Regions from separate parts of the Streptomyces sp. XD-27 genome, predicted to be linked through region 1. Evidence: riboswitches for the same ligand, from Rfam matches in the RefSeq annotation. Region 1 holds a riboswitch; each other region holds the start of a gene.
What was found. A riboswitch is a leader RNA that binds a small molecule or an ion and turns the genes downstream of it on or off. The one in region 1 is predicted to bind thiamine pyrophosphate.
Positions count from the first base shown of each region.

Region 2: it holds a riboswitch for thiamine pyrophosphate, as region 1 does, so the genes downstream of both, thiC (phosphomethylpyrimidine synthase ThiC) here and thiO (glycine oxidase ThiO) in region 1, are expected to answer to the same signal.
Region 3: it holds a riboswitch for thiamine pyrophosphate, as region 1 does, so the genes downstream of both, Q3Y56_RS25850 (thiamine ABC transporter substrate binding subunit) here and thiO (glycine oxidase ThiO) in region 1, are expected to answer to the same signal.

Region 1 is NZ_CP130713.1:1,861,258-1,871,026, reverse strand. It holds gene pknB (Stk1 family PASTA domain-containing Ser/Thr kinase) at 1-330, opposite strand, end outside; gene Q3Y56_RS07955 (thiazole synthase) at 447-1,241, opposite strand; gene thiS (sulfur carrier protein ThiS) at 1,244-1,444, opposite strand; gene thiO (glycine oxidase ThiO) at 1,441-2,616, opposite strand; TPP riboswitch at 2,614-2,728, opposite strand; gene Q3Y56_RS07940 (NAD(P)/FAD-dependent oxidoreductase) at 2,958-4,169, shown strand; gene Q3Y56_RS07935 (Rv2175c family DNA-binding protein) at 4,295-4,660, shown strand; gene thiE (thiamine phosphate synthase) at 4,834-5,511, shown strand; gene metF (methylenetetrahydrofolate reductase [NAD(P)H]) at 5,650-6,570, shown strand; gene Q3Y56_RS07920 (hypothetical protein) at 6,610-7,557, shown strand; partial or broken gene Q3Y56_RS07915 (phytoene desaturase family protein) at 7,616-9,180, opposite strand; gene Q3Y56_RS07910 (TetR/AcrR family transcriptional regulator) at 9,568-9,769, opposite strand, start outside.
Region 2 is NZ_CP130713.1:4,161,162-4,170,930, forward strand. It holds gene Q3Y56_RS17940 (IclR family transcriptional regulator) at 1-21, shown strand, start outside; gene Q3Y56_RS17945 (SsgA family sporulation/cell division regulator) at 133-570, shown strand; gene Q3Y56_RS17950 (YibE/F family protein) at 613-1,974, opposite strand; TPP riboswitch at 2,069-2,204, shown strand; gene thiC (phosphomethylpyrimidine synthase ThiC) at 2,197-3,948, shown strand; gene Q3Y56_RS17960 (hypothetical protein) at 4,044-5,174, shown strand; gene Q3Y56_RS17965 (VOC family protein) at 5,283-5,717, shown strand; gene Q3Y56_RS17970 (hypothetical protein) at 5,826-6,716, opposite strand; gene Q3Y56_RS17975 (metallophosphoesterase) at 6,937-7,878, opposite strand; gene Q3Y56_RS17980 (DUF1048 domain-containing protein) at 8,157-8,483, opposite strand; gene Q3Y56_RS17985 (DUF1048 domain-containing protein) at 8,485-8,841, opposite strand; gene Q3Y56_RS17990 (PadR family transcriptional regulator) at 8,838-9,227, opposite strand; gene Q3Y56_RS17995 (amino acid adenylation domain-containing protein) at 9,428-9,769, opposite strand, start outside.
Region 3 is NZ_CP130713.1:5,900,274-5,910,042, forward strand. It holds gene Q3Y56_RS25840 (phosphatidate cytidylyltransferase) at 1-520, shown strand, start outside; gene rlmN (23S rRNA (adenine(2503)-C(2))-methyltransferase RlmN) at 612-1,718, shown strand; TPP riboswitch at 1,798-1,902, shown strand; gene Q3Y56_RS25850 (thiamine ABC transporter substrate binding subunit) at 1,899-2,981, shown strand; gene Q3Y56_RS25855 (iron ABC transporter permease) at 3,077-4,690, shown strand; gene Q3Y56_RS25860 (ABC transporter ATP-binding protein) at 4,691-5,722, shown strand; gene Q3Y56_RS25865 (hypothetical protein) at 5,819-7,165, opposite strand; gene Q3Y56_RS25870 (ABC transporter ATP-binding protein) at 7,147-7,878, opposite strand; gene Q3Y56_RS25875 (aspartate aminotransferase family protein) at 8,054-9,415, opposite strand; gene Q3Y56_RS25880 (Lrp/AsnC family transcriptional regulator) at 9,418-9,769, opposite strand, start outside.

The sequences.
Region 1 (9,769 bases):
GCGCTCGCGCAGCACGTCCCGCAGGGTGCACCCCGCGACGTACTCCATCGCGAGATAGACGTACGTCCCGTCGGTCCCCTGGTCGTAGACGCCCACCACGTTGGGGTGGGCGAGCCGGGCCACGGACTTGGCCTCGCGGATGAAGCGCTCGACGAAGGCGGCGTCGGCGGCGAGCGAGGGGTGCATCACCTTGAGGGCGAGCACCCGGTCCAGCCGGGTGTCCACGGTCCGGTAGACCGTGGCCATGCCACCGGCCGCGATCCGCGCCTCGACGCGGTACCGGCCGTCGAGCACCTGCCCGACCAAGGGGTCCTGGAGGGTCGTATCCACGACAACGCAGTCTACGAGCCGACTCGCACCGGCCCTCTACCCGTGGGTCCAGGCCGCCGTACTGCAGCCGAACGGTGACATGGCCACGGCCGGGGACCGGGCCCCGGCGGCGCGGGTCAGAACGCCGGACGCTCCGGGTCGAAGTCCGCCAGGCCCTCGGTCGGCGACGACGCCTGCGCGAAGTGCCGGCGCGGAATCCGGCCCGCGCGGTACGCCAGCCGCCCCGCCTCGACCGCGTGCCGCATGGCGCCCGCCATCAGCACCGGCTCCTGCGCCCGGGTGACCGCCGAGGCGAGCATCACCGCCGCGCAGCCCAGCTCCATCGCCAGCGCCGCGTCCGAGGCGGTCCCGGCGCCCGCGTCGAGGATCACCGGGACCCGCGCCCGCTCGACGATCAGCTGGAAGTTGTGCGGGTTGCGGATGCCCAGACCGGAGCCGATGGGGGACCCCAGCGGCATGATCGCGGCGCAGCCGGCCTCCTCCAGCCGGCGGGCCAGCACGGGGTCGTCGTTGGTGTACGGCAGGACCGTGAACCCGTCGTCGACCAACGTCTCGGCGGCGTCCAGCAGCTCGACCGGGTCGGGCAGCAGGGTCCGCTCGTCCGCCACCACCTCCAGCTTGATCCAGTCGGTGCCCAGCGCCTCCCGGGCCAGCCGCGCGGTCAGCACGGCCTCACCCGCGGTGAAGCAGCCCGCGGTGTTCGGCAGCACCCGGATGCCGTGCCGCTCCAGCACGGAGAGCACCGAGCCCTGCACGGTCGGGTCGAGGCGGCGCATGGCCACGGTCGTCAGCTCGGTCCCGGACGCCAGCAGCGCCCGCTCCAGCACGTCGAGGCTCGGCGCCCCGCCGGTGCCCATGATCAGCCGGGAGTCGAAGGCGGTCCCGGCGATGACGAGGGGGTCGTCCGCCATGGTCAGCCTCCCTGGACCGCGGTGAGGACCTCGACGCGGTCGCCGTCACGGAGCGGGGTGGACGGCCACTGGCCGCGCGGTACGACGGTCTCGTTGACGGCCGCCGCGACCCCGCTGGGGGCGGCGGTGAAGCCGGCCACGAGCCGGTCGAGGGTGAGGCCCTCGGGGATTTCGCGCGGCTCACCGTTGACGCTGACGGTCATGCGGACTGCTCCTGATCGGATGAGGGGGAGGTGGGGAACCGCTGCGGGGAGAACGGGCGGGCCTGCTCGGGCAGCGAGCCGGAGGTCAGCACCTCGGCCATGACATCGCCGGTGACCGGGGTGAGCAGGACGCCGTTGCGGTGGTGGCCGGTGGCCAGATGCAGCCCCGGCAGGGCCGTCGGGCCCAGCAGCGGGGCGTTGTCGGGGGAGCCGGGGCGCAGCCCGGCGCTGGTCTCGGCGAGCGGCAGCTCGGTGATGCCGGGCACCAGCTCGTGGGCGTCGCGGAGCAGCTCGTAGACGCCGCCCGCGGTGACGGTGGTGTCCCAGCCCAGCTCCTCGGTGGTCGCGCCCACCACCAGCTCGCCGTTCTCCCGCGGCACCAGGTAGACGTGTCCGCCGCGCACGACCGCCCGTACGGTCCGGGACAGGAACGGCGCGTACGCGGCGGGGACCCGCAGCCGCAGCACCTGCCCCTTGACCGGGCGGACCGGCGGCAGCACGGCCGGGGGCAGCCCCGCGATCCGCCCGCTGTGACTGCCCGCGGCCAGGACGGTCTGACCCGCGGCGAGGCGGGTGCCACCGGCCAGCTCGGCGCCGGTGACGGTGTCCCCGCTCATCTCGACCCGGTCCGCCCGCGAGGGGTGGAAGGCGACCCCGGCGCGCCGGCACGCGGTCAGCAGCGCCGCCGCGAGCCTCCGCGGATCGGTCTGGTGGTCGCCGTCCACGCGCAGTCCGCCCCGCACGCCGGGGGCCAGCATCGGCTCCAGGCGGCGGCACTCACGGCCGCTGAGCCACTGCGCGTCCAGCCCGCAGCGCTGCTGGAGCGCGTGCAGCTCCCGCAGGTGGGCGCGGTCGTCGGCGTCGAGGGCGACGGCGAGGGTGCCGCAGGCGCGGAAACCGGTGTCCTGCCCGCTCGCCTCCTCCAGCTCGGCCGTGAAGTCCGGGTAGCGGCGCGCGGAGGCGAGGTTGAGGCCGAGCAGTGTCTCCTCGCCGTAGTGGAGTTCGGTGACGGCGGCCAGCATCCCGGCCGCCACCTGGGCGGCGCCGCCGCCGGGCGCCGGATCGGCCACCGCGGTGCGCAGCCCCCGCTGCGCCGACCGCCAGGCCGTGACCAGGCCGATGATGCCGCCGCCGACCACGAGGACGTCGTACGGTCTGTCCGTTGCGTGCATGGGCCTTCTCGCCCCTCCCTTCGCCGGCATGACCCGGATCAGGTTCGTACGGTCGGAGGCCGCCTCAGCCTCCCTCTCAGCCCGGTGCGTCCGGGCTCCCGCGAGTGCGTGTGCCGACACCCTAGTACGCCCGCCGAAGCGGCCGGAAGGGCGAGCGAGACGGCCCGGATAGCTGACGATGTGTCAGAGATCTCCTCGCGCGGTGTTCCGGCCGACCGGCGGTACCGACCTACGATGATCAGGTGACCGATGGGCTGAGCGAGCGGAAGCGGACCGATACGGGCGACGGTGGACAGGCCCCCGGCGGGACCCGGGGGAGAGTCGTGATCGTCGGCGCCGGGATGGCCGGGGTCCAGACCGCCGTCGCGCTGCGCGAGGAGGGCTGGCCCGGCGCCATCACGCTGCTGGGCGCCGAGCCCCACCAGCCGTACGACCGGCCGCCGCTGTCCAAGGCGCTGCTGCTGGGCAAGGCCGAAGGCGCCACGTTCGACGTGGACTTCGCGGCGCTCGGCGTCGACCTGCGGCTGGGCAGCCGGGCCACCGGAGTGGACCTGGAGCGGCGGAGCGTGCGGACCGACGCCGGTCCGCTGCCCTACGACCACCTGGTGATCGCCACCGGCGCCGACCCGATCTCCCTGCCCGGCGCCGAGCAGGTGCCCGGCGTCCACCTGCTGCGCACCCTCGACGACGCGGAACGGCTGCGCCCGGTCCTGGCCGCGCGGCACGACATCGTGGTGGTCGGGGCGGGCTGGATCGGCGCGGAGTTCGCCACCGCGGCGCGCGAGGCGGGCTGCGCGGTGACCGTCGTGGAGGCGGCGGAGCGGCCGCTCGCGGGAGCGCTGCCGCCCGAGGTCGCCGCGTACATGGCGGGCTGGTACCTGGACAGCGGCGCCGAGCTGATCACCAGCACGCGGGTCGCCGCGGTCGAGGAGGGCGCCGTGCTGCTGGCCCCCGGCGGCGCCGCCCGGGCCGGGGGCCCCGAGGGCGGCAGGCGGCTGCGGGCGGACGCGGTGCTCGTCGGCATCGGCGCCCGGCCCGCGACCGACTGGCTGGCCGACTCGGGCATCGACCTGGCCGCGGACGGCTCCGTGCTCGCCGACGAGCGGCTGCGGACCTCGGCGCCCGACGTGTACGCCGTGGGCGACTGCGCCTCGTTCCCGTCCGCCCGCTACGGCAGGCGGCTGCTGGTGCACCACTGGGACAACGCGTTGCAGGGGCCGCGGACCGTGGCCGCCAACCTGGTCGGCTCGCAGCGGCCGCACTTCGCCGGCGCGGTGTACGACCCGGTGCCGTACTTCTGGTCCGAGCAGTTCGGCCGCTTCGTGCAGTACGCGGGCCACCACGCCGCCGCCGACGAACTGCTCTGGCGCGGGGACCCGAGCGGTGCGGCGTGGAGCGTGTGCTGGCTGCGGGACGGCGCCCTGGTCGCTCTGCTGGCGGTGGGCCGACCGCGTGACCTGGCGCAGGGCCGCAAGCTCATCGAGAGCGGCGCGCGGATCGACCGGGCGAAGGCGGCGGACGCCTCAGTTCCGCTCAAACTCGCGGCACGGTGAGCCCGGTGGCCCCGGCGGGGCACGCCGTGTGGCCCCGCGGGCGCTCCGCGGGGCGGCCGGCGGCGTGAATCAAGGGGACGCGGAGCGTTCGCCGGTTGTCAGTCCCGGATGGCAGTCTTGGACCCGTGACCGAGATTGACGCAAAGACCGATGCTCTCGTGGCCGCCTGGCTCACCCTTCCCGACATCGCGGAGCGGCTGGACGTGGAGGTGACCCGCGTCCGGCAGCTGGTCAAGGAGGGCCAGCTGATCGCCGTGCGCCGTGGCGAGAACCGGGTGCTCCAGGTGCCCGCCGACTTCATCGGAGACGGAAAGGTCGTCAAGGGGCTCTCCGGGACCCTGACGCTGCTGAAGGACGACGGCTTCAGCGACGAGGAGATGCTGGAGTGGCTGTTCACCCCGGATCCGACCCTGCCCGGCACCCCCGCACAGGCCTTGCGCGAGAATCGCGGCACGGAGGTGAAGCGCCGGGCCCAGGCGCTCGCCGTCTGATCCGGCACCAGGGCACCTGATCCAGCACCGGACGCCCGCCGTCCGACCCGAAGTCCGGACGCCCGCTGTCCGGCCCGAGGACCGGACGCCCACCGTCCGGCCATGAGAACCGACCGCGGTGTACGGGTCGGGGCGCCCCGCCCCGTACACCGCCTACCCGGGGGAGCGCACCCATGGCCCTTGCCGCCGACGCAGCACGCCGACAGCTGGCCGACGCCCGGCTGTATCTGTGCACCGACGCGCGCAAGCGCCAGGGTGACCTGCCCGAGTTCCTCGACGCCGTGCTGGCCGGCGGCGTCGACATCCTCCAGCTGCGCGACAAGGGCATGGAGGCGGGCGAGGAGCTGGCGCACCTCGCCGTCTTCGCCGACGCCTGCCGACGGCACGGCAAGCTGCTCGCGGTCAACGACCGGGCGGACGTCGCGCACGCCATCGGCTCGGACGTCCTGCACCTGGGCCAGGGCGACCTGCCGGTCCCGGCCGCCCGGGCGGTCCTCGGCGAGGGAGTCCTGATCGGCCGCTCCACCCACGCCGAGGCGGAGGTGGACGCGGCGATCGCCGAGGACGGCGTCGACTACTTCTGCACCGGCCCGTGCTGGCCCACGCCCACCAAGCCGGGGCGGTACGCGCCCGGTCTCCCGCTCGTGCGGTACGCGGCGGAGCGGGCGCCGGAGCGGCCCTGGTTCGCCATCGGCGGCATCGACGCCGACAATCTGGACGAGGTGCTGGCGGCCGGGGCGCGGCGGGTGGTCGTGGTGCGCGCGATCACCGAGGCCGACGACCCGGGGGCGGCCGCCGTGGAGCTGGCCAAGCGGGTGCGCGCTGCGGCATCGGAGCCGTCCGGAAAGTGAGACGTCGCACGCCGGAGCGCGGGTGACGTGCCCGCGCGTGGGCGGCGGTCTGTCCGCAGTGCGGACAGCGGCCGGGCAAAGCGGGCATATCGCCCTGGCCGACTGTGCCTGCGCCACCCCGCTGGCTAACCTGCCGATATGGCCCTAGGGACAGCTTCCACCAGGACAGACCGCGCACGTACGGTGCGTGACCTGCTCGCCTCCGGCGAGCAGTCCTATTCGTTCGAGTTCGCCGCTCCGAAGACCGAGAGAGGCGAACGGACCCTGTGGAACGCCATTCGCCGGATCGAGGCGGTCTCACCGACGTTCGTGTCCGTGACGTACGGCGCGGGCGGCTCGTCGCGAGAAGGCACCGTGCGCGCCACCGAGCGCATCGCCACCGACACCACGCTCACCCCCGTCGCGCACCTCACGGCCGTCAACCACTCCATCGCGGAGCTGCGCAACATCATCGGCCAGTACGCCGACGCCGGGATCCGGAACATGCTCGCCGTGCGCGGCGACCCGCCCGGCGACCCGATGGGCGCATGGGTGCGCCACCCCGAGGGCGTCACCTACGCCGCCGAACTCGTGCGGCTGATCAAGGAGTCCGGTGACTTCTGCGTCGGTGTCGCGGCATTCCCCGAAATGCACCCGCGCTCGGTGGACTGGGAGACCGACGTCGGTCACTTCGTCGACAAATGCCGGGCGGGCGCGGATTTCGCGATCACGCAGATGTTCTTCTACGCGGAGGACTATCTGCGGCTGCGTGACCGGGTGGCCGCGGCGGGCTGCGACACCCCGATCATCCCGGAGATCATGCCGGTCACGAACGTCCGCCAGATCGAGCGGTTCGCCCAGCTCAGCAACGCGGCCTTCCCGCCCGAGCTGGCGGAGCGGATCCTCGCGGTGCAGGATGACCCGGCGGCTGTACGCTCGGTCGGAATCGACTACGCGACGAATCTGTGCGCGCGGTTGATGGCCGAGGAGATCCCCGGGCTGCACTTCATCACCCTGAACCACTCCACGGCGACCCTGGAAATCTACGAGAATCTCGGACTGCACCAGCGGTCCGGATAACGACGGCCGGCGCACGGCGGCCGTCCGGGAGGGGCGCAGATGGGCTGGACGGTCCTCTACATCGCGTTCGGCGTCGTCGCGCTGTGGCTGCTCGCCGAGGTACTGCTGCAGCACAAGGCGCGGCTGCGCTGGCGGCTGGTCGCGTTCGCCGGCTTCCTCGGCGTGGTGGCCGGTGTGCTCTTCTCGAACGTGCTCGTGATCGGGGCGGGCGCGGCGGCCTTCGCCGTCGGGCAGACCTACGTGACGCTCTCCTTCCGGCGCGGCTTCACCGCGGGCTGGGCGATCAACCTCCCGCGGGGCGGAGCCGGTCGTTCCGCCGTCCCGCCGGTCAGCGAGCCGAAGCTCCAGGTCTCCGACCTGGAGGCGGTGCCGACCGCCCCGGAGGAGCCGCCCGCCGCCCCGCAGCCGCCGCTGCCCACCTACCAGCCGGAGCCGCTGCCCGACGACGACACCGGCGGGTACGCCGCGTACCGGGACCCGGAGCCCGCCCCTGAGCAGGCCCCGTACGCGGCGGAGGCGCCCGCCTACAGCGGCTACGACTCCTACGGCGGCGGCTATGACGCCTACGGTGGCGACACCTACGGCGGCGGGGCCGGCTACGGCGGCGGCTACGGCACCCCGGCGGCCGGTCAGGACACCGGCCATGACCCGCTGACCGGCGCCGGAACGCCCGACTACGCGGCCACCGGCTCCTACGACTACGGCACCGGCGCCGCCACGTACGCGACCGAGGCCGACGGGTACGGCGCCTACTCCGACCCGTACACCGGCGGGCAGCAGCCGTACGGCGGCTACGACCAGGGTTACGACCCGTACGGGCAGCAGGGTTACGGCGCGGAGCCCCAGGACCACTACGCCGCGGCCCAGGACGGCTACGCGCCTTCGGTCGACGGCGCCTGGGTCCCCCAGCAACGCGACGGCGAGCCCCCGCAGCCCTACCCGTACCAGCAGGGCTACGGCGGCTACGACGAGCAGCACCGCTACTAGGGCCGCCGGGGCCAGGGGGCGAAGCCCCCTGCCACGCGGCGGAGCCGCACCGCGGCCGCTACTGCGAGCCGCGCCAGTCCGCGCCGTCGACGATCAGGCCCGCGACCATCGCGCCCGACATCCCGGCATGGGCCAGTCCGCCGCCCGGATGCGCTCCGCCGCCCGCCAGGTAGAGCCCGGGTATCCGGGTGAGGTTGGCGGGTCGCAGGAGTCTGCCGCCCGCTCCGGCCAGCGCGGGAGCGGGCACCGCGCCGCCCGCCGCGCCGGTGTCCGCCGCCGTGTCGTACGGCGTGCGCACCTGATGCCACAGCACCCGGTCCCGCAGACCCGGTATCGCGGCTTCGGCGGCGGCCACCATCCGGTCCGCCTCCCGCCCCGCGAGGTCCGGGTCCGACCAGTCCACCGGCCCGTGCGGGGCGACGGTCGCGGTCAGCGTGACCGCCTCGTGGTCCTCGTCCGGCCGGGTCGCCGGATCGTCCGGCCGCAGCACCGTCACGGTCCTGCTCGGGCCGGCCGCCCCCACCCCGGCCCCCGGCTCCGCACCGTCGCCGAAGACGGACGCCAGCTCGGCGCCGCGATCGGCGGCGTGCACCACGGTCCGGTGGGCGGTGCCGTCGGGCCGCGCACCGCGCAGCGCCAGGAAGACCATGAGCCTGCCGGACGCGCCGCTCGCGGGGCCGCCCTCCGGGGGCCGGACGTCACCGTCCTGCCAGGCCCGCGCCCCGCCGAGCAGCCGCGGCAGGACGGCGGGATCGACGCCGCAGACCACGGCGTCGGCGGCCACCGGTGTCCCGTCCGCCAGGGTCAGGCCCGCCGCCCGCCCGTCCTTCTCGACGATCGCCGCGACCTCGGCGCCGAAGGCGAACTCCACCTTCCGCGCCCGACAGCGCTCGTACAGCGCGTCGGCCAGCGCGCGCATCCCCCGCGCACGTACCAGCTGCCGAAGGTCTGCTCCAGATACGGCAGGACGGTGGCGCTCGCGGGCGCGGTGCGCGGATCCAGACCGTACGCCAGCGCGTAGCTCTCCAGCAGGGCGACCGGGCCCGCGTCCCGCAGCTCGCGCGAGGCGATCCGCGCCAGGGTGCCCGGCTGCGCGCCGCGGCCCGCGCGGCCCCCGCGGAACCAGCCGCGCCGCGCCTGCGCCGGATACGGGTCGCGGTCCAGAGCGTGCGCGTCGAGGCGCAGCGGCTCCTCCAGCAGCGGTCTGCGCGTGGCGTCCCATGCCTCGCGCGCCCGGTTGATCAGGTCGCCCCAGCGCTCACCCGAGCCCGTGCCGAACACCTCGTCCAGGGCTCGGACGACTCCGGCGCGCGAGGCGTTGGGCAGCCGCAGGTCCGTCCCGTCGGGGAAGACATGCCTGCTCGCCGGGTCCACCTGAGAGAGCTCGACACAGCTCTCCAGACTCTCCTTGCCGGTCTTGATGAACAGGTCGCGGTAGACCGCCGGGAGGTGGAGCAGCCCGGGGCCGGTGTCGAAGGCGAAGCCGTCCCGCGCCAGCCGGCCGACGCCGCCGCCGTGGGTGCGCCCGCGCTCGTACACCGCCACCCGGTGGCCCGCGACGGCCAGCCGGGCGGCGGCCGCCATCGCGCCCATCCCGGCGCCGATCACCGCAATACGTGCCATGCCTGCGACTTTATCCGCAGCCACTGACAACGCCGCCGGGCACCTGGTGATCTCCGCCCACGGCTGAGTACGCGTACCTAGGCCCGCAGATGAGTAGCCGCGCGGATGGGCCGCCACCGGCCGGGACGGAAGAGTGGGGGCCACGGAAGGAACACCGCGCCGGTACCGCCGACACGGGGCTGCGGAACGGCGTGGGGTTCCCGACGAACCGGGGGAGGCGCCCGCCGGAAGGAGCTATGGGGGCTCCGACGGTGGGCGTACGACGGGGGAAGGCAAAACCGGGGGAAAGAGGAAACGGGGTAACGGGGGAGGCGCTGTTCCGGCGCGGACCGAGGGGGATCGGGCCGCACCGGAACAGCGCCGCCATGTGCGGTCGGCGGCCGCCTGCTACGGAGTGTTCTGCGGTAGCGGGTGGCCGCTGACCCTGCCTTGCAGCAGCCGGGAGAGCGCGGCGTGCACATCGTCGATGGAGCGCTCCGGCTGATACGACTGCCAGTCCAGCGCGGCGACCAGCACCATGCCGAACAGCGCGGACGCGGTCAGCGGGATGTCGATCTCCTCGCTCAGCTCCCCGGCGGCCACGGCCTCG
Region 2 (9,769 bases), 2.3 Mb from region 1:
TCGTTCTCTATCAGTATCTGAAATCACACTCCTTGTGATCCGCTAGTGCTTGGCGGACCATGTTGTCAAGAGGGCCAGTTGGGTCCGATCCGGCCATTCCCAATCGATTCGGGGCGGCGAACGATGCGAGACATGCGCGACACAGTCCAGGCGGAAGTGACGATGTCCTTCGTGGTCTCCCAGGACCTGTCCTTCCGTATCCCGGTCGAGCTGGCGTACGACAGCGAGGACCCGTACGCCGTGGAAATCACCTTCAACCTGCCCGGGGATGCCCCTGTGACCTGGGCGTTCGCCCGCGAGCTGCTGCTCGACGGGCTCAGCAGGCCCACCGGCGAGGGCGATGTGCACATCACGCCCGTCCCCGGCGGGAACACGTCCGACCTCTTCATCCGGCTGCAGGTCGGCGGCGAACGCGCGCTGTTCCGGGTCGGGGCGGCGCCGCTGGTGGCGTTCCTGGACCGTACGGACCGGCTCGTGCCGTTCGGCGCCGAGCGGGACGCCGTCGATCCGGTGGGTGATCTGGACGCGGTGCTCAATCGTATCCTCGCTCATGACCGTTACGCGGGGTGACGAGGTCGCCCCAACTCCCCCGGCGCACACGGAGGGTGGCAGCTAGCCGCGGGGCTTGGCGCGCCGCCGGCGCCCGCGGCCCGCGGGCGCGGCCTCCGGGTGCCGGCGGTCGGCGGTGACCACCAGCGCCGCCAGCGCGGTGGTCACCGGCACCGAGGCGACCAGCCCGATGCTGCCCACCAGGGTCCGGACGATCTCCTCGGCGATGATCTCGCTGGTCGCCACCGTGCCCACGCCGCTGTCCGCGATCGAGAACAGCAGCAGCAGCGGCAGCGACGCACCCGCGTACGCCAGCACCAGCGTGTTGACCACGGAGGCGATGTGGTCCCGCCCGATGCGCATGGCGGCCGCGTACAGCTTCCGCCAACCCGCCGTCGGGTCCGCGTCCTTGAGCTCCCACACCGCCGAGGTCTGAGTCACCGTCACATCGTCCAGCACACCCAGTGAACCGATGATGATCCCCGCCAGCAGCAGACCCCGGATCTCGATGTCCGGATAGAGGCCGTGCACCAGGCCCGTCTGGTCGTCGGTGTTGCCGGTCAGCGACGCCCAGCTGATGAAGAGCGACCCCAGCAGGCCGATCAGCAGCAGTGACACGAGGGTGCCGAGCACCGCCACCGACGTACGGGCCGTCAGCCCATGGCACAGATAGAGCGCGATCAGCATGATCGCGCTGCCCCCGACCACCGCGACCAGCAGCGGATTGTCGCCCTGCAGGATCGCCGGGAGGATGAACAGCGTCAGCACCCCGAAACTGATCGCCAGCGCCACCAGCGCGAAGACCCCGCGCAGCCGACCGACGGCCACCACGGCGAGCGCGAAGAGGCCCGCCAGCAGCGCCATCGGGAAGCCGCGGTCCACATCGCTGACCGAGTACTGGAGGTTCTTCGGCGCCTTGGGCGCGTAGGCCAGCTTCACCCTCTGGCCCGTGTCGTAGTGGCGGGACGCGTCCGGCCGCACGATCTCCTCGAACGTGCGCCCCTTGTCCTTGCCGGAGGTCACCTCGATGGTCGTCCGCTCGCACGGCTCGTCCGACTGCTTCGGCTGCTGCCCCGGCTCCTCCCCGGGCGCGGGCGGCTGCTGCGGCTGGGCGCCCACATCGGCGCACTTCACCTCCTCGATCTTCACGACCTTGCCCGAGACGGTGTCCTGGTCGAAGCCGAGTCCGCTGCGCTGGCCGCCCTGCCCCTCGGGGGCGCCGCCCGGCCACAGCACGATCAGCCCGGCGACGACGGCGGCGGTGAACGGGATCAGCACCGCCGCGATGACCTTGCGCAGATGCGCCGAGACGGGCGTGGCGGGGCCGTGGGCGTGCGCGTGGGAGTGTCCGTGCGCGTGGCCGTGGGGGCCGGGCGGGTGGCCGCCGGAGGGCTCGTGGGAGTGTGGCTCAGGTGTCGGGGTCACCGACCGATCATCGCAAGACCAGCACGAGACTCAAGCGCAAGACAAGCGCGCCCCTCTGTTCAGCCTGCCGGGGGAACCGTTAGCCTCGTGGCACCTTTGCAATCGCGGGAGCTCGGAGCACCGGGCTGAGAGGGCGCTGATATCCGTACATACGGTACGGAGAACCGCTGCGTCGACCGCTGAACCTGTTACCGGGTAATGCCGGCGTAGGGAGTGGGTCTCATGACCATGCAGGATGCACGCACGCGCGCGATCGGCTGGCACAAGTCGTATGTCACCGGTTCCCGCCCGGACCTGAGGGTGCCGGTCCGGCAGGTGCACCTCACCAACGGCCAGGACGTGACGCTGTACGACACGTCCGGCCCGTACACCGACCCCGCCGTCGAGACGGACGTCCGGCGCGGCCTGGCGCCGCTGCGGGAGAACTGGATCGTCGCCCGGGGCGACACCGAGGAGTACGCCGGGCGCCCCATGCGCCCGGAGGACGACGGGATCAAGCACACCGCGCCGCGCGGGGGCCTGAAGAACCTCGACGCGGTCTTCCCCGGCCGGCCCAGACTGCCCCGCCGGGGCCGGGACGGCGCGGCGGTCACCCAGCTCGCGTATGCCCGGCGCGGCGAGATCACCGCCGAGATGGAGTACGTGGCGCTGCGCGAGAACGTCTCCCCCGAGGTCGTACGCGAGGAGATCGCCGCGGGCCGCGCCGTCCTGCCGGCCAACGTCAACCACCCGGAGATCGAGCCGATGATCATCGGCAAGCGGTTCCTGGTGAAGGTCAACGCCAACATCGGCAACTCCGCGGTGACCTCCTCCATCGAGGAGGAGGTGGAGAAGATGACCTGGGCCACCCGCTGGGGCGCCGACACGGTCATGGACCTCTCCACCGGCCGCAACATCCACACCACCCGCGAGTGGGTGCTGCGCAACTCCCCCGTCCCGATCGGCACGGTCCCCCTCTACCAGGCGCTGGAGAAGGTCGACGGCAAGGCCGAGGAACTGACCTGGGAGATCTACAAGGACACCGTCATCGAGCAGGCCGAACAGGGCGTCGACTACATGACGGTCCACGCGGGCGTACGGCTGCCGTACGTCCCCCTGACCGCCCGCCGCAAGACCGGCATCGTCTCGCGCGGCGGCTCGATCATGGCGGCGTGGTGCCTGGCGCACCACAAGGAGTCGTTCCTGTACGAGAACTTCGAGGAACTCTGCGAGATCCTCGCCGCGTACGACGTGACGTACTCCCTGGGCGACGGGCTGCGCCCGGGCTCCATCGCGGACGCCAACGACGAGGCGCAGTTCGCCGAGCTCAAGACCCTCGGTGAACTGAACAGGATCGCCAAGGCGCATGGCGTCCAGACCATGATCGAGGGCCCGGGGCATGTCCCGATGCACAAGATCAAGGAGAACGTGGACCTCCAGCAGGAGATCTGCGAGGAGGCCCCCTTCTACACGCTGGGCCCGCTGACCACGGACATCGCACCCGCCTACGACCACATCACCTCGGGCATCGGCGCCGCGATGATCGCCTGGTGGGGCACGGCGATGCTCTGCTACGTCACCCCGAAGGAGCACCTGGGCCTGCCCGACCGCGACGACGTCAAGACCGGCGTCATCACCTACAAGATCGCGGCCCACGCGGCGGATCTGGCCAAGGGCCACCCGGGCGCCCAGGAATGGGACGACGCCCTGTCCGACGCCCGCTTCGAGTTCCGCTGGGAGGACCAGTTCAACCTGGCCCTCGACCCGGACACGGCGCGCGAGTACCACGACGAGACGCTGCCGGCGGAGCCGGCGAAGACCGCGCACTTCTGCTCGATGTGCGGTCCGAAGTTCTGCTCGATGAAGATCTCCCAGGACATCCGCCGCCAGCACGGCGAGACGATGGCGGAGTCCGAGATCGAGGCCGGGATGGCGGAGAAGTCACGCGAGTTCGCGGAGTCGGGCAACCGCGTGTACCTGCCCTTGGCGGACTGACCCACTGCGGCGGGCTGCGGCGGCGGAGGCCTGTGGGGGGTCTCCGCCTGTCGCGTGCGGGGCGCCGTAACGGAAGGGACAAGATCACACATGGTGTGATCGACATCCCTAACCTGCCTGACATGGGTGGGATAGATGTGGCCAACGGAGTGGTCGGCGCTGTGCTGGGCATGCTCTTCGCGGTGCTGTTCCAGCAGCCCTTACAGAATGCCTGGTACCGGATGCGCACCCGATCGACCAGCGCGGTGCGCAGCCTGCGGCGCCAGGAAGAGTCCGGCCCCGTGTGGAGAAGCTTCTCCATGGGACCCCTTCACACCTCTGCCCTGATCGTGGAAGGGGACGGTGAGTCGTCCATCCCCGCTGACGCCGTCTACATCCAGGTGCTCGACGAGGAGGTCGAGCTTCCCGCGGACATGGTGGGCTGGCGGGACGAGATCGAGGCGCAGAGTGCGCGTCTGCGGGCCGAGGGCCGGACGCCGCTGTGGAACGGTCCTCGTTACGCGGTCGAATCGTTCGATGTCTCCCGGACCGCCCTCGACGAGCAGCCCGAAGTCCACCTGCGGCTGCGCCCGACGGATTACTACACCTTTCTCGCGGCTCAGCAACTGGACCGCCGACTGCCCGACGGGACAACGCCTCGCACCCGATATCTCGACCCGGACAACCCGCTGCGGGCACCTGCGTTCCTGCACTGCAGTTTCGCCGTGAACGTCGCGGTGGTGACCGCGGACGACATGCTGGTCGTCAGCCAGCGAAGTGACCGGGTCCGTATGGCACCGGGTGTATGGAACTCCTCCGTCAACGAGGGGATGTCACGGCATATCGATTCCTCTGGCAGGAGCGCCCCCGATCTGCACGCGGTAGCCCGGCGGGGCATGCGGGAGGAGTTGTCCATAGAACCGCACGAGTACACGCTGGAACTTCTGGCGTTTGTGCTCGACATTGACAAGCGCCACTGGAGCGCCCACTTCTATGCCCGATTGAAGGACCTGACCCAGGACGGCTTGCAAGCACGCATGAGCAGGGGAGTCGCGGACCGATGGGAACACCAGACCATCGATTACGTGCCTTTCCGCCCCGCGGCCGTGGCCAGGTACATGCTGCGTGCCGATCGCATCCACCGGTGGGCGCCTCTCGCCCCTGCGCTCTTCCACCTCGCGCTGGTGCATGTCTACAGCCGTACACCAGTCGAAAGAGCGGAAGCACAGGCCATTCGACGCTTGTAGACAGCGCGACCGCACGACACGGCAGCGGCCAGCAGGGGCTGTCCTTCCGACAACATGCGGATACACGCCGGGAGATGAGCAATAAAGTCCCCCTGCTATGGTGCGCCGATGGCATCGATCAAGCAGTTCCAAGTCACCTTCGACTGCGCAGAGCCTGCGCGCCTCGCCGGTTTTTGGTGCGAGGTGTTGGGGTACGTCGTACCGCCGATCCCGGAGGGGTTTGCCACGTGGGAGGACTACCATCGTTCGCTGCCGCCTGAGGATCAGGTGACCTACTTCGCATGCAGTGATCCCTCGGGTGTGGGCCCGCGCCTGCTCTTCCAGCGCGTTCCCGAAGGGAAGATCGTCAAGAATCGGGTGCATCTCTGCGTGCGGGCCGGAACCGGACTCGTGGGTGACGAGCGCCTCGCCACACTGGAGGCCGAATGCGCACGACTGGTCGCGCTCGGCGCGGTACACGTGCAAACGCTGCTTGCCGATGACGACAACGAGTCGTGCATCGTGATGCAGGACATCGAGGGCAACGAGTTCTGTCTCGACTGAGCATCCTCCGCGACGGCGAGATCAGGGGGAGCCGTCTCCCTCGGCTTGTAACCCAGGACGTCATGAACAGGCTGTGGGTCGCCGAGCGGCTCATTTCCGTGGAATGGGCTATTCCGGATGGTGGTCCGGGCCGCCGTAGTCCGGGCTGGAGAAGTCCGGACTGCTGAAGCGGGGGCGGGTGGTGGGGGTGTCGCCGTCTTCCGTGCTGAAGCCGGGGCGGCTGTAGCCCAGGTGCGGTGTGCGGCCCGCCGGTTGGGGATGGTGGCCGGGGCTGTAGGAGCGGGCCGGGGTCTCCGCGGGCGGCGGGGCGGCGGCCATCGCTTCGTACAGGAACGGCAGGACGCCGCGCTCCAGCAGCGCCTGCCGCCATGCCTCACGGGCGCGGTCGACCTCCTCGGCCCGGGTCCGGGACGCCGCGCCGCGCGGGGTGGCGCCCCCGTTGCGCAGGGCGGTCAGCAGCAGGCCGATGGCGGCGATGAGGAGCCCCGCGGCGGTCAGGACCGCGAAGAACCAGCCCGCCGTGACCATCGGCTGGGCGATCGACAGGGCCGGGTGCAGCATCCGCAACGCGTACCCGAGGAGGAGGAAGATCGCCGCTGCGGTCCCGGCGAGCAGCGGGGCGAGCACGGTGAGGACGGCCACCAACCCCGCACCGGAGGGGTTCGGCACGGTGGTTCGGTCGGCCGGGTCGCCCGGACCGGTGCCGTCGTCGTCGGCACCGGCGCCGCCGCCTTCGGCCACCGCCGGTGGCGCCACGGCGGGACGGTGCGCGGGGTCGCGCAGTTCGTCTCGTAGGGCGACGAAGTGCTCGTACTCGGCGGCCGCGCACGCCGAGATCGCGGCCGAGGCGTTGAGCGCCATCGTGCGCAGCTGTTCGTTGGTGAGCCGGCGGCCCGCGGCGGTGGAATCCGGTCCGCGGTGCGCGGTACGCAGCGCCTCATCGAGGATCCGCTCGAACTCCGGACGGTCCTCGATCAGCAGATGCGGAGCGCTGTTCATGTGCGTCCCCCGATGCTCCGTAGGGGCCCTGAGGCGCGGCTTTCGCCGGCCGACGGGGCGGAAACGGAGGAGAGCCTGCTACGGATACGCCGATGGTAGAGCCGATGCGGCGCGGGGTGACAGTATGTTTTCCGAATTCACCCCGGCCGGGTGGAACTCCCGGGCGGAGTTCGGGGCGGAACCCTTCGCCGTCCGAACAACGGTCCGCATACCGGCCGGATCAACCCGCCAGGGGTAGTTGGACGACCAGCAGCTTTCCGGCCATGGTCACGCCGCCGTCCATCGCGATGGCGAGATCGTCGGCGTAGACGTGCGGTCCTTCGACGGACGGGGCGCCGCCGTCCTCGCCGTCTTCCGAGCCGACCTCGCCCAGCAGATACGGAATGGGGCTGTGGCCGTGCACGATGCGCTGGCCGCCGTAGGCGTCGAGCAGCTCGCGCACCGCCACCGGGCCGGCGTCCTCGTCGCGGAAGGCGAAGCGCTTGGTGAACTTGCGGAACAGGTCCCAGCACTCGTCGGCGTCGCTGCGCTGCAGGGCCTCCGTCACGGCGTCGTTGACCGCCTCGATGGAGTCGCCGTACTCCAGGTAGGCGGTGGTGTCGGAGTGCACCAGCAGGTAGCCGTCCGCCTCGGTCATCGCGTCGAGCCGGGACATCCACTGGAGGTGGTGGTCCTGGAGCCGCTCCATGTCGGTGCGCTGGCCGCCGTTGAGCAGCCAGGCGGCCTGGAAGGAGGCGGTGCCGGCGCCGGAGTTGACCGGGGTGTCGCCGAACCGCTTGGCGCCGATCAGCAGCAGCTCGTGGTTGCCCATGAGTGCCTTGCAGTAGCCGCCCGCGGCGGCGGCCTGCGCGGACAACTGCATGACGAGGTCGATGACGCCGATGCCGTCCGGGCCGCGGTCGGTGAAGTCGCCGAGGAACCACAGCCGGGTGTTGCCCGCGGCCCAGTCGCCGTTCTCGTCGATGAGCCCTTCGGCGGCCAGCGCCCCGCACGCGGATCGACTTGGCTTGGTGCGTTCCGCTCTCTGGGCATGTCGTGACCACCCCCTTGGCGAAGCCGCTTCGAACAGCTTCGATCCGTTCCACGCGGACGGTGCCCTCGGTGATGTCGGAGAAGCCCTGACCCCGCAGTCGTGCCGTGGGAACGGCGGACCGGCTGACATCGGGCGGCAGGCCCGGAACGGAGTCACGTAAGGGTGCGGACTCTCCGTGGGGCGCGGGAGGGGAATTCCTTGATGGCGGAGCCGCCAGGGACCCGGGGTCTCACGCCCCGGGTCATCGTGTCCGTCGCGGACGATCCGCGCCCTGGTGCCGGGGTCGGACTCGGCGCGGCGGTTCGACGCGGGATCCGGGCGTCGGGCCCTGGGCCGGACGCCGAGCCGTGGGCCGGGCGTCGCTGGAGCGGTCGCCCGACCGCGCGCGGGTACCGCGGTGGGGGGCGCTACTTCCCGGCCTTGCCGGGGCGTTCGCTGATGGACTCCTGGTAGACGTCCGCGTGGGTGCGCGAGTCCTTGATCAGGCCATCGCAGAAGGCGGCGACGTCGTCGCCGATGAGCTCGATGACTCCCTTGCCGGACGCCGCGCCCTGCTCGAAGAAGTCGACGATCCCCGGGAGCAGGGGTCCGTCGATCAGGCCGATGGGGCCGACCTTGAAGAAGTACCGCTGCATTTCCTTGTAGACGATCTCGTAGTCCGGCGGCAGCGCCCGGACCCGTGCCATGTGCGCCCGCCACTCCTTCTTGCCCTCGATGATGTCGTGGATGCCCATGTCAGCCTCCCAGGCGGCCCAGCTTCTTCGCGACGTTCCTGTTCAACTGCTCGCGCCACCGGTCGCGGTAGCTCCGGGCCCCCGCTCCGCCGGTCAGTGCCACGCAGAAGCCTTCGATGTCGTCGCCGAGCACCTCGTCGACGCTCAGCCCGTCCGCCGCCGCTTCTTCGAACAGCCCCAAGGCGCCGTCGAGGATCGGCGTCAGTTTGCGACCGGTGAGGTCCCCGTAGGGGAGGGAGCGCGTCTTGATCTGTTCCCACGCCACCCGGTAGTCGTCCGGCAGTGCCTCGGCCCGGGCTTCGAACGCCTTCCATTCCCTCGTGAGGTCGCTGCCCGTCAGAGTCTCCCAGAAGCTCATCGCCCGCCCTCCTTCAGGTTGTCGATGCGTGATGAGAGGTAGTCCCACTTCGTCCAGAACGCCGCGAATTGTTCGCGCCCCGCGTCGTTGAGCGCGAAGAACTTGCGCGGTGGGCCCTGTCCGGACGGCCGTTTCGTCACCTGGACGAGTCTCTTCCGCTCCAGCCGCATCAAGATGGTGTAGACCGTGCCCTCGACGACGTCGGTGAAGCCGAGTTCGTTCAGTCGACGCGTGATGGCGTACCCGTAGGTCTCCTCGCTGCTGATGATGTGCAGCACGCAGGGGGAGCAGGGCACGGGCGTGCCCGTCCTGGCGGACAGCGGCAGGGGGATGTCGTACGCCGAGGTCGGGCGGCACATCGGCCACCACCGCGGCGTGTGCGTCACGCGGCAGCGGTGGACGTCTGTGACGGACGACTGGCTGGGCGAACGGCGCGTGGGGTCACGTCACCGGGTTGTCCTGCTGCCCGTGTCGACGCGTTCACGATCGCCCGCCGTCCTGACACAGCGGGGTCACCGTGCTGACGCAGCCTCTGAGACGGCGTCTGGCACGGTGACGGTCGCCGGTCACATCGATGCGTGCCCCTTCACCCCTCGGCGGGCTCGCGCTCGGTGATGAGCGCGCTCACCTCGGCCGCCGTCGGGTGGAGGTACAGCTCGCGCAGTGACACCGGGGGCAGCCCGGCCCTGCGCAGCGCGCCGGAGAGCCGTACCGCGAGCAGCGAGTTGCCGCCGCAGACGAAGAAGTCGTCGTCCGGGCCGACGTGTTCGCCGAGGATCTCGCGCATCGCCCGCAGCACCGGGTCGTCCGTCGGCTGCCCGGCCTCGGCGGCCGACTCGGTCCCGGCGGTCTCGGCGGCCGGCTTGAGCCTGCTCACGTCGACCTTTCCGTTGACGGTCAGCGGCAGCTCGGACAGCAGCGTGAACAC
Region 3 (9,769 bases), 4.0 Mb from region 1:
GACCGAACCGCCGGAGAACTACCTTCGCGATGTGACCGCCGGCGTCTTCACGGCGTTCTACGTCCCGTTCCTCGCCACCTTCGTGGCCCTCATGCTGGCCGCCGACGACGGGCCGAAGCGGGTGGTCACCTTCCTGCTGCTGACCGTGGTCAGCGACACCGGCGCGTATGCCGTCGGCTGGCGCTTCGGCAAGCACAAGCTCGCGCCGCGCATCAGCCCCGGCAAGACGCGGGAGGGGCTGCTGGGCGCGATGGCCTTCGCCATGGCCGCGGGCGCGCTGTGCATGCAGTACCTGATCGACGACGGCGTCTGGTGGCAGGGCCTGCTGCTCGGGCTCGCCGTCGCGATCAGCGCGACCCTCGGCGACCTCGGCGAGTCCATGATCAAGCGGGACCTCGGGATCAAGGACATGGGCAAGTTGCTCCCCGGTCACGGCGGCATCATGGACCGGCTGGACTCGCTGCTGCCGACGGCGCCGGTGGTGTGGCTGCTGCTCGTGATCTTCGTCGGGCAGGGATGAACCGCCGCTGAACTGCACGAACGTGCCGGAGGGCCCCGTTATCCACAGGATGGCGGGGCCCTCCGCTCACGTCTGCGACACTGGTACGACCATGCCGAAGCCCGGAGAACTCACTTTCGTCGCCCCGCGCGGAGCCAAGAAGCCGCCGCGGCATCTCGCCGACCTCTCGCCCGCCGAGCGCCGCGAGGCCGTCGCCGCCATCGGTGAGAAGCCGTTCCGCGCCAAGCAGCTGTCGCAGCACTACTTCGCCCGGTACGCCCACGACCCGGCGCAGTGGACCGACATCCCGGCGGCGGCCCGCGAGAAGCTGGCCAGTGAGCTGCTGCCCGACCTCATGAGCGTCGTACGGCACATCTCCTGCGATGACGACACCACGCGCAAGACCCTGTGGCGGCTCTTCGACGGCACGCTCGTCGAATCGGTCCTGATGCGCTACCCGGACCGGGTCACCATGTGCATCAGTTCGCAGGCCGGGTGCGGCATGAACTGCCCGTTCTGCGCCACCGGCCAGGCGGGACTCGACCGGAACCTGTCCACCGCCGAGATCGTGCACCAGATCGTCGACGGGATGCGGGCCCTGCGCGACGGGGAGATCCCCGGTGGACCGGCGCGGCTGTCGAACATCGTCTTCATGGGGATGGGCGAGCCGCTGGCCAACTACAACCGCGTCGTCGGCGCCATCCGGCGGCTCACCGACCCCGAGCCGGACGGGCTGGGGCTGTCGCAGCGCGGCATCACCGTCTCCACGGTCGGCCTGGTGCCGGCGATGCTGCGGTTCGCGGACGAAGGCTTCAAGTGCCGCCTCGCCGTCTCGCTGCACGCGCCCGACGACGAGCTGCGCGACACCCTCGTCCCGGTGAACACCCGCTGGAAGGTCCGCGAGGTCCTCGACGCCGCCTGGGAGTACGCCGAGAAGTCCGGCCGCCGGATCTCCATCGAGTACGCGCTGATCAAGGACATCAACGACCAGGCGTGGCGGGCCGACCTGCTGGGACGGCTGCTCAAGGGCCACCGGGTGCATGTGAACCTCATCCCGCTGAACCCGACGCCCGGGTCGAAGTGGACCGCCTCCCGCCCCGAGGACGAGAAGGCGTTCGTGGCCGCGCTTGAGGCCCACGGCGTGCCCGTGACCGTGCGGGACACCCGGGGCCAGGAGATCGACGGCGCCTGCGGGCAGCTCGCGGCCGCCGAGCGCTGAGCCGAGGCCGGAACGGCCCTGCTGAGCACGGCACGGTGGCTGGTACACGGTGGCTGGTACTGTGCCTTCGCACAAATGAACAATCCGACAGGGGAGCGCACACAGCGCTGAGAGTGCGGCACCGCCGCAGACCCTCGGACCTGATCCGGGTCATACCGGCGTAGGGAGTCAGCACAACCGATGAACACCAGCCTTCGGCGCGCCCTCGGGGCCGCCCTCCTCGGCGCGCTCGCCACCACCACCCTCGCCGCCTGCGACGGCTCCGACGAGGCCGACAGCGGTGGCTCCAAGACCGTCACCCTGGTCAGCCACGAATCGTTCGCACTCTCCCCTGAGGTACAGAAGGAGTTCGAACGGAAGAGCGGCTACAAGCTGAAGGTCCTCGAGAACGCGGACGCCGGGGTCGCCGTCAACAAGGCGGTGCTGACCAAGGGGCACCCCGAAGGCGATGTCCTCTTCGGCGTCGACAACACCCTGCTCTCCCGCGCGCTGGACAACGACCTGTTCACCCCGTACGAGGCCAAGGGCCTGGACCGGATCCCGGCCTCGGTCCAGTACGACCGGGACAAGCACCGCGTGACGCCCGTCGACACCGGCGAGGTCTGCGTCAACTACGACAAGAAGTACTTCGCCGACAAGAAGCTGGCGCCGCCGCAGACCTTCGACGACCTCGTCAAGCCCCAGTACAAGAACCTGCTGGTCACCGAGAACGCCGCCACGTCCTCGCCCGGCCTGTCCTTCCTCCTGGCCACCGCCGCCCGGTACGGCGACGACGGCTGGCGCGACTACTGGAAGAAGCTCAAGGACAACGGCGTCGAGGTGGTCGACGGCTGGAGCCAGGCCTACAACGACCGGTTCTCCGGCTCCGCCGGAGGCAAGAAGGCCGGCGGCGACCGGCCCCTGGTCGTCTCCTACGCCGGCAGCCCCCCGGCCGAGGTGTACTACGCCAAGCCGCAGCCCAAGAAGGCGCCGACCGGCGTCGCGACCGGCACCTGCTTCCGGCAGACCGAGTTCGCGGGCCTGCTCAAGGGCGCCCGGAACGAGGAAGGCGGCAAGGCCCTGCTGGACTTCCTGATCAGCAAGCGGTTCCAGGAGGACATCCCGCTGAACATGTGGGTCAACCCGGTCCTCAAGGGGGCCGAGCTGCCGAAGCTGTTCACCGAGTTCGGCGCGAAGGTGGACCACCCCGAGACCATGGCTCCCGAGAAGATCGCCGAGAACCGTGAGCCGTGGATCAAGTCATGGTCCTCCCTCGTCCTGTAAAGACCCGTCCTGCCGACAACCGGCCGGTGAAGACGAGCCCGGCCGCCGCGCCGCGCCGCCGTAACCCGCGCGGCGCGGCGGTCCGGCTCGGCCTGATGGCCCTGCCGCTGGCCTTCTTCGCGGTCTTCTTCGCGTATCCGGTGGCCGCCATCGTCACCCGCGGGCTCAAGGCCGACGGCCGGTGGCGGTTCGACCGCATCGGCGAGGTGCTCGGCGACCCGGGCGTCCGCGACGTCCTGTGGTTCACCACCTGGCAGGCGGCCGCCTCCACTGCCCTGACCCTGGCCCTCGCCCTGCCCGGCGCGTACGTCTTCGCACGCCTGGACTTCCCCGGCAGACACCTGCTGCGCGCCGTGGTCACCGTGCCGTTCGTCCTGCCCACCGTCGTCGTGGGCACCGCCTTCCTGGCACTGCTCGGCCGCGGCGGACTGCTGGACGACCTGTGGGGCATACGCCTGGACACCACCGTCTGGGCGATCCTGCTGGCGCACGTGTTCTTCAACTACGCGGTCGTCGTACGGACCGTCGGCGGGCTGTGGGCGCAGCTCGACCCGCGCCAGGAGGAGGCGGCGCGGGTCCTCGGAGCGGGCCGCCTGGCGGCCTGGCGGCGCGTCACCCTGCCCGCGCTCGCCCCCGCGGTGGCCGCCGCCGCGCTCATGGTCTTCCTGTTCACCTTCACCTCCTTCGGCGTCGTACAGATCCTCGGCGGCCCGCACTACGCCACCCTGGAAGTGGAGATCTACCGGCAGACGGCCCAGCTGCTGGACCTGCCCACCGCCGCCGTGCTCAGCCTGGTGCAGTTCGCGGCGGTCGGCACGCTGCTCGCGGTGCACGCCTGGACCGTCCGGCGCCGGGAGAGCACCCTGCGGCTGGTCGACCCGGCGCACACTGCCCGCCGCCCGCGCGGTGCCGGGCAGTGGACGCTGCTCGGCCTGGTGCTGGTCCAGATCGCGCTGCTGATCCTGCTGCCGCTCGGCGTCCTGGTGGCGCGGTCCTTCGAGACCCCCGACGGCTACGGCCTGGCCTACTACCGCGCCCTGGGATCGGTCGACGACAGCGGCGGGATGTTCCTCGTCGCGCCGGTCGAGGCCGTGTGGAACTCCCTGGAGTACGCGGCCGCCGCCACCCTCATCGCCCTGGTCGTCGGCGGCCTCGCCGCCGCCGCGCTCACCCGGCGCGCCGGACGCCTCGCACGGGGCTTCGACGCGCTGCTGATGCTGCCGCTGGGCACCTCCGCCGTGACCGTCGGCTTCGGCTTCCTCATCGCCCTCGACGAGCCGCCGCTGGACCTGCGCGCCTCCTGGGTTCTGGTGCCGCTGGCGCAGGCCCTGGTCGGCGTGCCGTTCGTCGTCCGCACCATGCTGCCGGTGCTGCGGGCGGTGGACCACCGACTGCGCGAGGCGGCCGCCGTGCTGGGCGCCTCCCCGCTGCGGGCCTGGCGCGAGGTGGACCTGCCGCTGGTCGGACGCGCCGTGGGGATCGCGGCGGGCTTCGCGTTCGCCGTCTCGCTCGGCGAGTTCGGCGCCACCGTCTTCATCGCCCGGCCCGACAACCCCACGCTGCCGGTCGCCGTCTCCCGCTTCCTGGGCCGCGCGGGGGACCTGAACTACGGGCAGGCGATGGCGCTGAGCACCGTTCTCATGCTCGTGTGCGCCTGCTCCCTGGTGGTGCTGGAGCGCGTCAGGGCCGACCGTACAGGAGAGTTCTAGATGGCCATGCTGCGGCTGGAACAGCTGACCGTCCGCTTCGGGGCGCGGACCGCGCTGGACGCCGTGGACCTGGAGGTCGCCGAGCACGAGACGGTGTGCGTCCTCGGCCCCAGCGGCAGCGGCAAGTCCACCCTGCTGCGGGTCGTCGCCGGGCTGCAGCGGGCGGACGCCGGGCGAGTGCTGCTGGCGGGCCGCGACCAGACCGGCGTCCCGACGCACCGGCGCGGCGTGGGCCTGATGTTCCAGGACCACCAGCTCTTCCCCCAGCGCGACGTCGGCGGCAACGTCGGCTTCGGACTGCGGATGCGCGGCACCGGCCGCGCCGACCGTGAGCGCCGCGTCGCCGAACTGCTGGACCTGGTGGGACTGCCCGGCGCCGCCCGGCGGGCCGTGGCCGCGCTGTCCGGCGGCGAGCAGCAACGCGTGGCCCTCGCCCGCGCCCTGGCCCCCAGCCCTCGCCTGCTGATGCTCGACGAACCCCTCGGCCAGCTCGACCGGGCCCTGCGCGAACGCCTGGTGGTCGAACTGCGCCAGCTCTTCGACCGGTTGGGTACGACCGTGCTGGCCGTCACCCACGACCAGGGCGAGGCGTTCGCGCTGGCCGACCGGGTGGTGGTCATGGACGGCGGCCGGATCGCGCAGGCCGGCACCCCGCTGGAGGTGTGGCGGCGCCCCGCCTCCGAGTTCGTCGCCCGCTTCCTCGGCTTCGACAACGTGGTGGCGGCCACCGTGCACGGAGCCGCCGCGGACACCCCCTGGGGCACGGTCCCGGTCCCGGCCGCCGCCCGGCCCGGTGCCTGCCGGCTGCTGATCCGCCCGGCCGGGGTGCGGCTGGTCCCCGTGGACGAAGGGCTGCCGTGCACGGTCACCGGCCGGACCTTCCGCGGCGACCACGTCGCGCTGCTCCTCCAGCCGGACAACGCGCCCCGGCTGGAGGCCGCGTGCGCGCTCCGCGACGCGCCGGAGCCGGGGGAACGGGTCGGTGTCGCGTTCGACGCGGACGACGTGGTGCCGCTCAGCTCCGACGACTGATCCGTGTCCGGGCCGATCAGCGCCGCCCGGCCCCCCGGTCCCCACCCCCCCCGGCCAAGGCAGCAAGGCCGGAAGAGGCGGTGGGGCCGCGGCGGCTCACTGCGTCAGCGGGATCGTCACCAGCTCGGCGACCGTCCATGTCAGCCCGGCCAGCACGGCCAGCAGCGCCGCCGAGCGCACGGCGGCGGCGGCCCGCAGCAGGCGGGTCGGGGCGCCGATGCGCACCAGCGCGTCCCGCGTCGCCGCGCGTCCCGCCCGGACCTCCAGCGCGGTGGTGAGGGCGGTCGCGGTGACGCACGCCATGACCAGGGCCGCGCCCAGCCCGGCGACGGGGCCGCAGTCGCCGAGCTCCGCGCCATACAGCTCCACGACCCCGTACGCGCCCGAGGCCACGGCGCACAGCACGCCCAGCGGCCGCCCCAGGCGCGGCGCCTCCTCCTGGAGGGCCCGGCCCGCCAGCAGGCGCAGCGGGCCCGGCCGACCGGCGGCCAGCAGTCCGCCGCACAGGAACGCCAGACCCGGCCCCGCCAGCATCAGACCCAGTGCCGTCAGCACCCAGCCGACGACCACGCCCGGCGGACTCGCCACGCTGTGGCCGGGCAGCGGCAGCACCTCGGCGGCCGCCGCGCCCGCGCCCCGGCTGGTGTACGACACCAGGGCCAGCCCTCCGCCGATCAGTGCCGCGCCCCAGGGCAGGCCCACGTACCCGGCGATGTCGTACCCGGGCGGGGGCTGAGCGCCCCGCGCCCGCTCCGGCGGGGGCTGCGCCGATTCCGTTCGGCCTTCGGGAACCGGTGCCTGGCGCATGGCGATCCGCGCTGCCACCGCCTGGCCGATCGTCGTGGGCCGACCGGCCTCCGGCCGCGCCGCCCCACGCCGCCCGCCACGGGCCGTCCGCTCGCCGCGCGGCCAGGGCCAGTACGACCACAGGTCCTCGCGCGGCCACAGGCAGGCCGCGCTGGCGATGGCCGCCAGCACCGGCACCAGCGCCAGCATGATGAACACCGCGCCCAGCGGCAGCCGCGCGCCCCGCCCGAGCTGGTCGCCCAGTCCTCCGGCCGCCGCCGGACCGCCGAGGTTCCCGCGTACGTACAAGAACACCGCGAGCGCCAGCGCGCTGCCCAGGGTGCAGAACAGCGCGGTGGAGGCCGCCGCGAGCCGGGCCCGCCGGGTCGGCCCCAGCCCGACGGAGTCCAGCCCCAGACCGGCCCGCACACTGGGATCCGCGCGGGCGACGGCGACGGCGAACTGCACCGTGGCCGCCAGCGGTACGACGCACCACAGCAGCCGGGCGGCCGAGCCGTCGGACCGCGTCGGGTGGGCGAGCGCGTACCCCAGCGTGCACAGCAGCAGAAAGCCCGCTGCCGCGGACGCCGCCGTCACCAGCAGCCGCCGCAGCAGAACGAGGGGATGCGCGCCGAGGGCTAGGCGGAGACTGAGCACGCGCCGAGCTCCTCCGTTTCAGGGGCCGGGACGGCGGCACCGGCCCGGCGTCCGTCCTGGAGCGCGACGGTCTGGTCGGCGAGCGGGGCCGCCTCGCTGTCGTGGGTGGCGAGGACGACGGTGATGCCGTGCGAACGGGCCGCGGTGGCGAGCGTACGCAGCATCTGGGCACGGTCGACCTGGTGCAGCGGGGCGGTGGGCTCGTCGGCGAACAGCACGTCGGGCTCGGCGGCGAGCGCGCGGGCGATGGCCACCCGCTGGCGCTGCGACTGGAGCAGCGCCGCCGGGCGGCGCCGCTCCTGGTCGCTGACGTCGAGCCGGTCGAGCCACTCCCGCGCGGTGTGCCGGGCGGCGCGCCGCCCGACGCCGCGCAGCATCAGCGGCAGCGCCACGTTCTCCCAGACGGTGAGCTCGGGGACCAGCTGCGGTTCGGTCCCGATCCAGCCGAAGTGCTCGCGGCGCAGCCGCTCGCGGGCCGCCGGGGCGAGGGTGTGCATCGGCATGCTCTGGAACCACACCTCGCCTTCGTCCGGCGGGAGCTGACCGGACAGGCATCTGAGCAGGGTGGACTTGCCCGCGCCGCGTGGACCGGTGACGGCGAGGATGCCGCCCTGCCGGACGCCGACGGAGACGCCGACGAGCGCGGGCGAGCCGTTGTACGCGTACGCGACGCCGCGCCCCCAGAGCACGTCGTCGTCCGGCGAAGCAACCATGCCAAGCACCTCGGCTTACCTAACGAATGTCCGTTCCCCCATATGGGCGAACGAGCGCAAGGTCAATCGGTCACTGGCACGGTAAGGACTCGTGCGGGCCGATCCGGTCCAGGCTCGGCGCGGGCGGGGCGCGATTCCTCCGATCAGCCGACCGGAGCGGCGCACGGGTCCGGGGTCAGAGCTTCGTCCACGCCTCCGTGAGGGTCGCGCGGAGCACCTGCTCGATCTCGTCGAACGTCGACTGGTCCGCGATCAGCGGCGGCGCCAGCTGAACGACCGGGTCGCCGCGGTCGTCGGCGCGGCAGTACAGGCCGTTGTCGTACAGTGCCTTGGAGAGGAAGCCGTACAGGACGCGCTCGGTCTCCTCGTCGTTGAACGACTCCTTGGTGGTCTTGTCCTTGACCAGCTCGATGCCGTAGAAGTAGCCGTTTCCGCGCACGTCGCCGACGATCGGCAGGTCGTGCAGCTTCTGCAGGGTATTCAGGAACGCGCTCTCGTTGTCCAGCACGTGCTGGTTGAGGCCTTCGCGCTCGAAGATGTCGAAGTTCGCCAGCGCCACGGCCGAGGAGACCGGGTGGCCGCCGAAGGTGTAGCCGTGCAGGAACGTGTTGCCGCCCTTGTAGAACGGCTCGGCCAGGCGGTCGGAGACGATGCAGGCGCCGATCGGGGAGTAGCCCGAGGTCATGCCCTTGGCGCAGGTGATCATGTCCGGGACGTAGCCGAACTTGTCGCACGCGAACATCGTGCCCAGGCGGCCGAAGGCGCAGATGACCTCGTCGGAGACCAGCAGCACGTCGTACTGGTCGCATATCTCGCGCACGCGCTGGAAGTAGCCGGGCGGCGGCGGGAAGCAGCCGCCGGCGTTCTGCACCGGCTCCAGGAAGACGGCCGCGACCGTGTCCGGGCCCTCGAAGAGGATCTGCTGCTCGATCTGGTCGGCGGCCCAGCGGCCGAACGCCTCCGGGTCGTCGCCGTGGATCGGCGCCCGGTAGAAGTTGGTGTTCGGGACCTTGTGGGCGCCGGGGACCAGCGGCTCGAACGGGGCCTTCAGGGCCGGCAGGCCGGTGATGGACAGGGCGCCCTGCGGGGTGCCGTGATAAGCGACCGCCCGCGAGATGACCTTGTACTTGGTCGGCTTGCCCGTGAGCTTGAAGTACTGCTTGGCCAGCTTCCACGCGGTCTCGACGGCCTCGCCGCCGCCGGTGGTGAAGAAGACCTTGTTCAGGTCGCCGGGGGCGTAGTGCGCCAGCCGCTCGGCCAGCTCGACCGCCTTGGGGTGGGCGTAGCTCCACACGGGGAAGAAGGCCAGTTCCTGGGCCTGCCGGGCGGCGGTCTCGGCGAGCTCGGCGCGGCCGTGGCCGGCGTTGACCACGAACAGGCCCGCGAGGCCGTCGATGTAGCGCTTGCCCTTGTCGTCGTAGATGTACGTGCCCTCGCCGCGCACGATGGTCGGCACGGGGGCGTTCTCGTACGACGACATGCGGGTGAAGTGCATCCACAGGTGGTCGTAGGCCGTCTGTGACAGGTCGGCGCTCATGGCTATCTCGTTCCCCAGGTGTAGGTCTGCTTCCGGAGCTTGAGGTAGACGAAGCTCTCGGTGGAGCGCACGCCGGGCAGCGTGCGGATCCGCTTGTTGATCATTTGGAGGAGATGGTCGTCGTCCTCGCAGACGATCTCGATGATGAGATCGAACGAGCCCGCGGTCATCACCACGTACTCGACCTCTTCCATGGCGGTCAGTGCGTCGGCCACCGGGTCGAGGTCGCCCTCGACGTTGATGCCGACCATCGCCTGGCGCCGCAGACCCACGGTGAGGGGGTCGGTGACGGCGACGATCTGCATCACGCCCTGGTCGAGCAGTTTCTGTACCCGCTGCCGTACCGCCGCCTCG